2 regions of the Cellulosimicrobium sp. KWT-B genome follow, and region 1 is predicted to be linked to the other one. Evidence: predicted binding sites of a transcription regulator. Region 1 holds the regulator's gene; the other holds the start of a gene.
The links. The regulator LexA, encoded in region 1, represses DNA repair genes until DNA is damaged. The targets are predictions, from matches to a motif close to TCGAACANNTGTTCGA.
Positions count from the first base shown of each region.

Region 2: the regulator LexA is predicted to act here: its motif matches at 2,427-2,442, upstream of B9L22_RS12525 (YbaK/EbsC family protein).

Region 1 is NZ_NEDO01000006.1:89,879-95,393, forward strand. Features, by position in the region: gene B9L22_RS17335 (LysM peptidoglycan-binding domain-containing protein) at 188-562, opposite strand; gene lexA (transcriptional repressor LexA) at 899-1,633, shown strand; gene B9L22_RS17345 (L-lactate dehydrogenase) at 1,747-2,754, opposite strand; gene B9L22_RS17350 (ATP-dependent DNA helicase) at 2,784-4,877, opposite strand; gene hflX (GTPase HflX) at 5,078-5,515, opposite strand, start outside.
Region 2 is NZ_NEDO01000003.1:576,906-582,420, reverse strand. Features, by position in the region: gene helR (RNA polymerase recycling motor ATPase HelR) at 1-1,480, shown strand, start outside; gene B9L22_RS12525 (YbaK/EbsC family protein) at 1,562-2,143, opposite strand; gene B9L22_RS12520 (hypothetical protein) at 2,524-3,624, shown strand; gene B9L22_RS12515 (DNA polymerase Y family protein) at 3,621-5,348, shown strand; gene B9L22_RS12510 (error-prone DNA polymerase) at 5,341-5,515, shown strand, end outside.

The DNA.
Region 1 (5,515 bases):
GGCGACGTGCACAGGAGTCGCGGTGGTCCGCAGACTCCTCGCCTCGTCCGCCCAGCCCCCCAGCCGGCGTGTGAGGTGACACTAACTTAGGCGGACCTAACGCACTGGCGCAACCCCGAGCCGCAGCCTGTCGCACGTCGGCACCGTGTGCTGCGTCACAGGACCCGGGCCACTCCCGAGCGCACCGTCACCGCTCGGCGACCGGGAGCAGGATGGTCTGGCCGGCCTGCACGCCCGACGACGACAGACCGTTCAGCTCGACGAGCCCGCTGACCACCTCACGGAGGTCCTCGCCCGGGGTCGCGACGCCCTGGGCGAGCTCCCACAGGGTCTCCCCCGCGCTCACGACGTGGACGCGGACCTCGACCGGCTCCCCGGGTCCGGCCGCGACAGCCAGGCCGACCCGCGCCGCAAGGACGAGCAGGACGGCCACGAGGAGCACGAGGACCGCACGGCCGCGTCGCGTGAGCCGCAGCGGCGCCTCCGGGCGCACGCCTCGCACCGCCGCACCGCCTCGCCCGAGCGTGGACGGTGCCGCCGTCGCCATCGCCACCGTGTTCATGTCCCCTCCGTCCCGGCCCGCGAGCCCGATCGCCTTCCCCGGTCGATCGGACCCGCGCGCCCGTCTCATCTCCGCGCCGACCCCCTCGGGTCGAACACCTGTACGTAGAACATCTGTACGAAGGTCTATCACGAACGACCCACAGAGTCGAGACATGCTCGAACAGGTGTTTGATTCGTGTCGCATCCTCCCCTAGCCTGGGGTCAGGTCGGTTCGCCGGACATGTCCGCTCGGACCCGGAGGGGCGACCGAGGTCCCGGGGCGCACGTCCCGGGGAGGGGAGGCCGCAGGCCCGGCTGGCGCCGGCGGCACGCGACGGACGAGGGCGGAGCGACCATGGCGGGACGAGGCACGGACAGGGCACGGGGGCTCGCCGAGGTGCGCGAGCTGCCGGACGGGTCGGCAGGGGGTGACGGGCTCACCCCGCGTCAGCGGCTCGTGCTCGAGACCATCCGCGCGTGCGTCGAGCAGCGCGGCTACCCGCCGAGCATGCGCGAGATCGGCGAGGCCGTCGGGCTCACGAGCCCGTCCTCCGTCAAGCACCAGCTCACCACGCTCGAGCGCAAGGGCTTCCTGCGGCGCGACCCGAACCGCCCGCGCGCCATCGAGGTGGTCCAGCCCGACGACGCCCGCCGCGCCACCCCGCTCGCGCCGGCCGGCACGACCCCCGAGCCGGCGTACGACGAGGCCCACCCCGCGCCGTCGTACGTCCCCGTCGTCGGCCGCATCGCCGCCGGTGGCCCCATCCTCGCGGAGCAGGTCGTCGAGGACGTGTTCCCGCTGCCGCGCCAGCTCGTCGGCGAGGGGGAGCTCTTCCTCCTGCGCGTGCAGGGCGACTCGATGATCGACGCGGCGATCTGCGACGGCGACTGGGTCGTCGTGCGGCGCCAGCCGGTCGCGGAGAACGGCGAGATCGTGGCCGCCATGATCGACGGCGAGGCCACCGTGAAGAGCCTGCGGCGCGCCGACGGCCACGTGTGGCTCATGCCGCACAACGCCGCGTACGACCCGATCCCCGGTGACGACGCCCAGGTGCTGGGGCGCGTCGTCTCCGTCCTGCGCAGCCTCTGAACGGTCCCCGAGCCGACTCCGGGCGCCTGCGGGCGGGCTCCGGACAGCACGAGAGCCGGGCGGTCCCTCGACCGCCCGGCTCTCGTCGTGCGGGGCCCGACGGGCCCGTGGGCTCAGAGCCCGAAGCGTCGCGCGACCGCGCGCAGCGACTCCGCGGACGAGCGCAGGCCCGCGAGCTCGTCGTCCGCCAGCGGCACCTCGACGCGCTCCGTCGCGCCCCGGCGGTCGACGAGCGTCGGGAGCGACAGGCACACGTCCTCGAGCCCGTAGATGCCGTCGAGGAGCGTCGACACGGGCAGCACCCGGTGCTCGTCGGCGAGCACCGCCTCGATGATCCGGGTGCCCGCGAGCCCGACCGCGTAGTTGGTCGCGCCCTTGCCCTCGATGATCCGATAGGCCGACTGCACGACCTCGCGCGCGATCTCGTCGCGCACGTCGCCCGTGAGCGGTCCCCGACCGCCGATGCCCTGCCACTCGAGCAGCGGCGCGCCGCCGATCGTCGCGGAGCTCCAGAGCGGGATCTCGCTGTCGCCGTGCTCCCCCGCGATGTACGCGTGCACGTTCTGCACCGCGACGCCGCAGTGCTGCGCCACGAGGAACCGCAGCCGCGAGGAGTCGAGCACGGTGCCGCTGCCGAAGAGCTGCGTCGGGGGCAGCCCCGAGAACTTGAGCGCCGCGTACGTGACGATGTCGACGGGGTTGGTCACCATGACGTAGACGGCGTCCGGGGCCACCTCCACGAGGCCCGGCAGGATCGTCCGCATGAGCCCGATCGTGCCCTCGGCGAGGTCGAGGCGCGTCTGACCCGGCTTCTGCTTGGCGCCGGCCGTGACCACGACGACGTCGGCCCCCGCGCACACCGCGACGTCGTCGGACCCCTCGACGCGCGCCATGGGCATGAACTGGATGCCGTGCTGGAGGTCGAGGACCTCGGCCTCGACCTTCGCGCGGTTGACGTCGAGGAGCGCCACCGTGCGCGCCGCGCCGCGCATGAGCGCGGCGTAGGCCAGCGTCGAGCCGACGGCACCGGCGCCGACGATCGCGAGCTTCGTGGTCCGCGCTCCCCCTCCCGGACCGCCCGTGGTCGCGTCGCCGGTGCCCTGCGGTGACGTGCTCGTCATGTCGCCTCCGTGAAGTCGCTGGAAAGGGCTCAGCCTAGGGCGGCGAGGCGGCGGAGCGCAGCGGTGGCCACGTCGCGGTCGGTCGTCTGCCAGAACCCCGGCATGGACCGCGTGAGGAACGACCCGTAGCGCGCCGTCACGAGCCGTGGGTCCAGGACCGCGACGACCCCGCGGTCGGCCGTGGACCGCACGAGCCGCCCGGCACCCTGGGCGAGCAGGAGGGCCGCGTGCGTCGCGGAGACCTGCATGAACCCGTTGCCGCCCGCGGCCTCGACGGCCCGAGCCCGCGCCGACTTCACCGGGTCGTCCGGGCGCGGGAACGGGATGCGGTCGATGAGCACGAGCTGGCACGACGGCCCGGGCACGTCCACGCCCTGCCACAGCGACAGCGTGCCGAACAGGCACGTCGCCGGGTCCTCGGCGAACTCCCGCACGAGGGTCGGCAGCTGGTCGTCGCCCTGGCACAGGACCGGCACGTCCAGCCGCTCGCGCATCGCCTCGGCCGCGGCCACCGCGGCACGCCGCGAGGAGAACAGGCCGAGGGTCCGACCGCCGGCGGCCTCGACGAGCGCCGCGATCTCGTCGAGCTGGTGCTCGGTCGACGCCTCGCGGCCGGGCGCCGGCAGGCGCTTCGCGACGTAGAGGATGCCCTGGCGCGGGTAGTCGAACGGGCTCCCGACGTCGAGCCCGCGCCAGCGCGGCGCGTCGCCGTCGCCCGCGTCCGCGGCTCCGCCCGTCGCCGCGGGGCCGAGCCCGAAGGTGCGCGCGACGGCGTCGAAGCTCCCGCCGAGCGCGAGCGTCGCGGACGTGAAGACGCCGGTGCGCTCCGCCAGCAGGTGGGTGCGGATGAGACCCGCCACGCCGAGCGGGGCGGCGTGCAGGCGGCTCGCGCCGTCGCCGAAGCGGTCGCCGGACCAGCCGCCCTCCCCCGGCCGCGAGCACCACAGCACGTCGTGGCCCGTGGGGTCGGCCGCCATGCGCTCGGCGACCTCGAAGAGCTGAAGCATCGTCGACTGCGCCATCTTCAGGCCCGTGTCCGGCTGGGCCGGCTTGGTCACGCCGGTCTCGGGCTTGAGCGTGGAGAGCACCTCGCGCGCGGCGTCCCGCACCGCCGCGACGGCGGAGCGTGCGGCGTCGGGCAGGCCGTCGGGGAAGCGCTCTGCGGGCAGCGACCCGACGACCGTGCCGAGCGCGGCGGACGCGGCGTCGAGCGCGTCCGTCGTGACCCCGCCGTGGCGGCGGGCGAGGCGCGCCGCGCTCTCGATCGCCGGGACCGACAGGTCCACCGTCGCGGCGGCCGTGACGCGGTCCGCGAGCTCGTGCGCCTCGTCGACGACGAGGACGTCGTGCTCGGGCAGCACCCCGGGCGACCCCATGGCCGCGATGCCGAGCATCGCGTGGTTCGTCACGACGACGTCGGCCTCGCGCGCCGCGGCGCGCGCCCGCTCGGGGAAGCACTCGGCGAGCAGCGGGCAGCGCTGGCCCAGGCACTCCAGGGCCGTGACGGAGACCTGCCGCCACGCCTTGTCGCTCACGCCGGGGACGAGGTCGTCCCGGTCGCCCGTGGGCGTCTCGTCGGCCCACTCCCGCAGGCGCACGACCTGCTCGCCGAGGGCCGCCATGCTCGTCCCTCCGCGCGCGGCGGGGTGGTCGGCGGCGCCCGCCGCCTCGCCGGGGAGGTCGAAGAGCGTGGTCTCGTCCGCGGGGTAGCCGCCCGCGATCTTGTGCACGCACAGGTAGTTGTGCCAGCCCTTGAGGAGCGCGATCGACGCGGGCCGCGGGAGGCGGTCCGCGACGGCGTCGGCCACGAGCGGGAGGTCCCGCGTGATGACCTGGCGCTGGAGGGCGAGGGTCGCCGTCGAGACGACGACGCGCTCGTCGGTCGCGACCGCGTGGCGCACGGCCGGCACGAGGTACCCGAGCGACTTCCCCGTCCCGGTCCCGGCCTGGACCACGAGGTGCTCGGAACCCTCGATGGCGTCCGTGACGGCGCGCGCCATGGTCCGCTGGCCGTCGCGCCGCGCGCCGCCCAGGCGCGTGACCGCGAGATCGAGGAGCTCCTCGACGGCGGGCACATCACCGGCCGCCTGCCCGGGCGCCTCCGTGTCCGGACGGTCGGGCACGGGAGCGGTACGGGTGGAGGGGGGCACCTGCCGATTCTACGGTCGGGCACCCACGCGGCGGGGGCCCTGTGGACCGGCCCGGGACCGGCCCGGGACGCACGCGACCCCGCGCAGCCGTGGCTACGCGGGGTCGTGCGTGGGGCCGACGGCGGGTCCAGCGGGCGGGCCCGCCGCTCCGCCGGGAGTCCCCGGGGGGCGGCTCAGCTCCCGGCGGAGGCGCCCACGAGCTCGGTCGCGAGCGCCTGGGCGACGCGGCCGCGCAGGAGCGTGCCCTCGGGCGTGTGCTCCTCGTGGTCGATCTCGCCCTCGGTGTGCACGCGGTGCACGAGGTCGCCCCGGTGGTACGGCACGACGACGTCGATCTCGACGTCCGGGCGCGGGAGCTCGTGCGCGATGAGCTCGCGCAGGTGCTCGATCCCCTCGCCCGTGTGCGCCGACACGACGACCGTGCGGCGCTCGCGCAGCCGGATGCGCGCGATCGTCTCCGGGTCGGCCAGGTCCGCCTTGTTGAGCACGATCACCTCGGGCAGGTCCTCCACGCCCGGGATGTCGGCGAGCACGTGGCGCACCGCCGCGATCTGGCCCTCCAGGTCCGGGTGCGAGGCGTCCACCACGTGCAGCAGCAGGTCGGCGTCGCC
Region 2 (5,515 bases), on a different contig from region 1:
TCCCTACCTCGCGTACGTGGCCGACGTGCTGCCCGGCCTCGGCGAGGAGGGCGTGCAGACGTGCACGCTGCGCGACCTCGTCCCCGAGGGCGCGACGGCGCGCGCGGAGGCCGACCCCGAGGTGGCCCGGCTCAAGGCGTCCGCCGCGCTCGTCGCCGCGATCGAGCCCGCCGTACGGTTCTCCGAACGCCCGCCCGCCGAAGGCAGGGAGGTCGAGACGCCGTGGGCCGACGTCTGGCTCTCCCCGGCCGACTGGGCCGAGGCGTTCGAGTCCGTCGACCCGGGCACCCCGCACAACGAGGCGCGCGACGACGTCTGGGCCGCGCTCGTCGAGATCCTCGTGGACAAGGCCTGCGGGGGAGCCGCGGAGGACGGCGTCGACGTCGAGGCCGACGACGTGCGCCGCGCCCTGCGCGGCCACCGCGGGCTCGGTGCCGCGTTCGACCGCGCGTGGCCCCTCGTGGAGCCGACGGACCTCGTGGCCGACCTGTGGTCCGTGCCCGCCTACCTGCGGCTGTGCGCGCCGTCGCTCACGCCCGAGCAGGTGCGCGCGCTCCAGCGCCCGGACGCGTACGCGTGGACGACGGCGGACCTCCCGCTGCTCGACGCCGCGCGCCGTCGGCTCGGCGACCCGGAGGCGTCACGCCGACGCCGCCGCAACGAGGCCGCCGTGGCGGCGGAGCGCGCGCGCATGGACGACGTCGTCGACCACCTCGTGGCGACCGACGACAGCGAGCTCGGGGTCATGCAGATGCTCCGCGGCGAGGACCTGCGCGACGCGCTGGTGGACGACGGCGCGCTCGTCGTCGCGACGCCGGACCGCCTCGCGGGGCCTTTCGCGCACGTCGTCGTCGACGAGGCGCAGGAGCTCACCGACGCCGAGTGGCAGATGGTCCTCAGCCGCTGCCCGTCGCGCAGCGTCACGGTCGTCGGGGACCGCGCCCAGGCCCGCCACGGCTTCCCCGAGGGCTGGCGCGAGCGGCTCGCGCGCGTGGGCTTCGCCCGCGTCGAGGAGGCGTCGCTGAGCGTCAACTACCGCACGCCGCGGGAGATCATGGCCGAGGCGGAGCCCGTCGTCCGGGCCGCGATCCCGGACGCGAACGTCCCGACGTCGGTGCGCAGCACGGGCGTGCCCGTCGCCCACGGGGCGGTCGCGGACCTCGACGCGGTCCTCGGCGCGTGGCTCGCCGAGCACGCGGACGGCACGGCGTGCGTCATCGGCGCCACCGAGCCGTCCGAGCAGTCCGGGCCGTCCGGGGCGTCCGGCGAGGAGTCGGGCGGCAGGGTCGGTGGCGCCGGTGGCGAGGGCGAGGGGTCCGCGCGGGTGCGGTGGCTCACGCCCGAGACGGCGAAGGGCCTCGAGTTCGACCTCGTGGTGCTCGTCGAGCCGCAGGCGTTCGGCGACGGCGTCGAGGGCGCCGTCGACCGCTACGTCGCGATGACGCGCGCGACGCAGCGGCTCGTCGTCCTGGATCGCTGAGCACCGGGCGTCGAGCACGACCTGGCGGTCGTCAGGCCGCCCGTGGCGACCGCCAGGTCGTGCTCGGCAGGGGGGGACGGGTCAGGCGACCGGGACGGCCAGGTCCTCGACGACCTCGACACCGGGCAGGCGGCCCAGCAGGTCGCCGGGGAGCAGCAGCTTCGAGCGCCGCACGCCGCTGCCGATCAGCGCGAGCGCGCCGTCCGTCACGACGCGGGAGTCGACGAGCACGCGCCACCCCTCGGGCAGCCCGACGGGCGTGATGCCGCCGTACTCCATCCCGGACTCGGCCGTCGCGCGGTCGGTCGGCAGGAACGACGCCTTGCGCACGTCGAGCAGCTTGCGGACGCGCGTGTTGACGTCGGCGCGCGTGTGGGCCCGCACGACGGCGGCGGCGATGCGCTCGTCGCCCGCCCGTGCGCCGCCCACGACGACGCAGTTCGCCGACGCCTCGACGGGCAGGTCGAACGCGGCGTTGAGCGTCGCGGTGTCCGCGAGGTCGGGGTCGATCTCCGTCACGGCGACGAGCGTCGCGACGTCCGGGTCGACGTCGGCCCACCGGCGCAGCGCGTCGGCGGTCACGGGGGCGACGAGGTCGAGGTGGTCGAGCGCCGGCTCCCAGGTGAGCGAGCCGAGCGTGGGCAGGGTCGTGCGGGCGTCCATGGCGTCAGCCTGCCACCCCGGCGGGCCGCCGCGCGGGAGAGGCCGGATGTCGAACACACCCCCGGAGCCCCTCGAGCCCGCCGAGCATGCGGTCACAGCCCGTGCCGCCCGCCGGACGGGCGACAGCCGCATGGTCGGCGGGGGAGGAGGGTCAGGTAGAGGTCGAGGGTTTCGGGCAAGTCTCCAGTGGGGGTCGAAGGTTGGGGTGGGCATCTCGGACGAAGCAGGCGCCTCCGACCTGCGGAGTTGACACCTCGGAACGGCGGTCGTTCACTGGAAGCGTTCGAACGTTTGTTCGAACGCTCAGCGGGTGCAGCACACCGCCCGCAGCAGTCGACGCGCGGTGCGCGTCCCGTCCGAGCAGCATCCCGGGAGGCGAGATGACCCTTCTCGCCGACCCCGCCGAACGGGCGGGGGCACCAGGCCCGACGGCTGCGGCCGTCGACAAGGCCGAGCGCGCCCGTGCCGCCCTGCGCCGTGCGGAGGAGCGGACGGGCGTCCGCCGACACCGCCCGGTCGTCGCCCCCGCGGCCCCGGAACCGCTCACCGCCCCGGCGGCACCGACCGTCGTCCCGCGCACCGAGACCGCCCCGCGTGCCGACACCGTCCCGCGTGCCGACACCGTCCCGCGTGCCGACACCGCCCTCCTCGCCGAGGTCGCCCCGCTCGCGGACGCCGCCGCCTCGCCGGTCGTGCGGCCCGCCCCCGCACCGCCCGACCCTCCGGCGCGCGCCCGCACCCGCCACGTCCGGACCTCGGGCGCGAGCCGGGACGCGGGCACGGACGAGCGGGTGTGGCCGGTGCACGACGTGCTCGCGCCGCTCCTCCCGCTCGGCGCCCTGCAGCGCGGCACCGTGCTGGCGGTGCGCGGCTCGACGAGCCTCCTGCTCGCGCTCGTCGCGCGGCCGTCGCGGGCCGGGGCGTGGACCGCCGCCGTCGGGTTCCCCGCCGTCGGGCTGCTCGCGGCCGCCGACGCCGGCGCGGACCTCGACCGCGTCGTGCTCGTCCCGCGGCCCGGCCCGGACGCGGCGCTCGCGATCTCGGCGCTCGTCGACGGCCTGGACGTCGTGGTCGTCGGGCCCGACGCCGCCCTCACCGACCCCGACCGACGGCGCCTGGCCGCGCGGGCGCGCGAGCGTGGGGCGCTGCTCGTCGCCGCGGGGACGTGGCCGGGCGCGCACGTCGCGCTCACCGTGACGGGCGGCGGCTGGTCCGGGGCGGACCGCGGCGCGGGCTGGCTGCGCCGTCGCACCCTCGTCGTCGAGCGCGCGGGCCGCGGGGGAGCCGCGCGCCCCGTGCGGCTCGAGGTCGAGCTCCCGCTCGGCCACGAGGACTGGCCCGCGTTCCTCGTCGAGGACGCCCGCGGCCCCCGGCCCGCGGCCGGGACCGGCGCCACCGTGGCCGGGACCGCCGTGACCGCCCACGAGACCGCCCGGGTCGACGACCCCGACCGGCCCTCCCGGCTCCGGCTCGTCGGATGACCACGAGCCCGACCCGCACGGCGGCCCTGTGGGTGCCGGACTGGCCGGTGCTCGCGGCGATGGCGGTGCGCGACGTCCCCGCGCACGTCCCCGCCGCGACGCACGACGGTCGCCGCGTCGTCGCCGTCTCCGCGACCGCGCGTGCCCACGGCGTGCGCCGGGGCATGCGCCGCCGTCGGGCCCGCGAGTGCTGCCCCGAGCTCGAGCTGCTCGACGTGGACGACGCGCGCGACGCCCGCGAGTTCGAGCCCGTCGCGCTCGCGGCCGAGACCGTCGTCGCGGGGCTGGAGATCACCCGGCCCGGCCTGCTGCTCCTGCCCGCCGCCGGGGCGAGCCGGTACCACGGGTCCGACGCCGCGCTCGCGGAGGCCCTCGTCGCGCGCGTCGCCGAGCGCACCGGCCACGAGAGCCAGGTGGGCGTCGCCGACGGCATCCTCGCCGCCGTGCTCGCCGCGCGGGACGCCGCCGTCGTCCCGCCCGGCCGCTCCGCCGCGTTCCTCGCGCCCCGGCCGGCGCGCGACCTCGTGCACGTCACCGCCCGGCCGGACGCCGCCGTCGCGGTCGACGAGCTCGTGGACCTCCTGGGCCGGCTCGGCGTGCGCACCCTCGGGGCGCTCGCGGCCCTGCCGCCCGCGACCGTCGAGGGGCGCTTCGGCGACCTCGGCGCGTGGGCGCACCGGCTCGCGCGCGGCGAGGACCTGCGCCCGCCCGCGCGGCGCCGCGTCGAGCCCGACGTCGCGGTGAGCGCCGAGCTCGACCCGCCCGCCGAGCGCGTCGACGTCGCGACCTTCGCCGCGCGCCGGCTCTCCGAGGACCTGCACGACCAGCTCGTCGCGCGCTCGCTCGTCGCCGGGCGCTTGCGCATCACGGCGCGGACCGTCGAGGGCGACGACCTCGAGCGCACCTGGCGGCTCGACGGGCCGGGCGCGATGAGCCCGGCGCGCCTCACGGACAAGGTCCGGTGGCAGCTCGAGGGCTGGCTCACCACCACGTCCGTCCGCGCCGGGCGCGCGGCCCGGGCCGGGAGCGGGGGCGGTCGCGGAGGAGAGCGGGGCGGCTCGCCCGGCGGGGCCGACGTCGTCCCGGGCGTCGCGCCGCTGGCCCGCCTGTCCCTCACGGCCGAGGAGGTCGTGCCCGCGGGAGCGGAGCAGCCGCGCCTGTGGGGCGCGTCGAGCGGCGAGGACGCGCGGGCCCACCGCGCGCTCGGGCGCGTGCAGGGCATCCTCGGGGGCGACGCCGTCCTGCGCGTCCAGGTCCAGGGCGGCCGCGACGCGACCGACCGCGTGCACCTCGTGCCGTTCGGGGAGGACGTCGCGCGCCCGCGCGACCCGGCCCTGCCGTGGCCCGGCGCGCTGCCGAGCCCCGCCCCCGCGCTCGTGCCCGTCGAGCCGCAGGACGTCGTCGTGCTCGACGACGCCGGGCGGCCCGTCGTCGTCGACGCCCGCCTCGCGATGAGCGGCGAGCCCGCGACCGTGCGGTGGCCGGCCCCCGCGCCGGAGGAGGGCCCGCGCCGTGCGGCGGCACGCCGGGACGAGACGGCGCTGCCCGGGCCCGGGTCGTCGCGCGCCGTCGTGGACTGGGCCGGGCCGTGGCCGCTCGCCGAGCGCTGGTGGACGCCCGCGCCCCGGCGCCGCGTGCACGTCCAGGTCCTGCTCGACGACGGCCGCGGCCTGCTCCTCGCGAGCGCGCGCGGGCGGTGGACCGTGGAGGGCCTGTATGACTGACCGGACCACCGGCCCGCGCTACGCCGAGCTCCACGCGCACTCCGCGTTCAGCTTCCTCGACGGCGCGTCCCACCCCGAAGAGCTCGCCGCCGAGGGCGCACGGCTCGGGCTCTCGGCGCTCGCCGTCACCGACCACGACGGCCTGTACGGCGTCGTGCGCTTCGCCG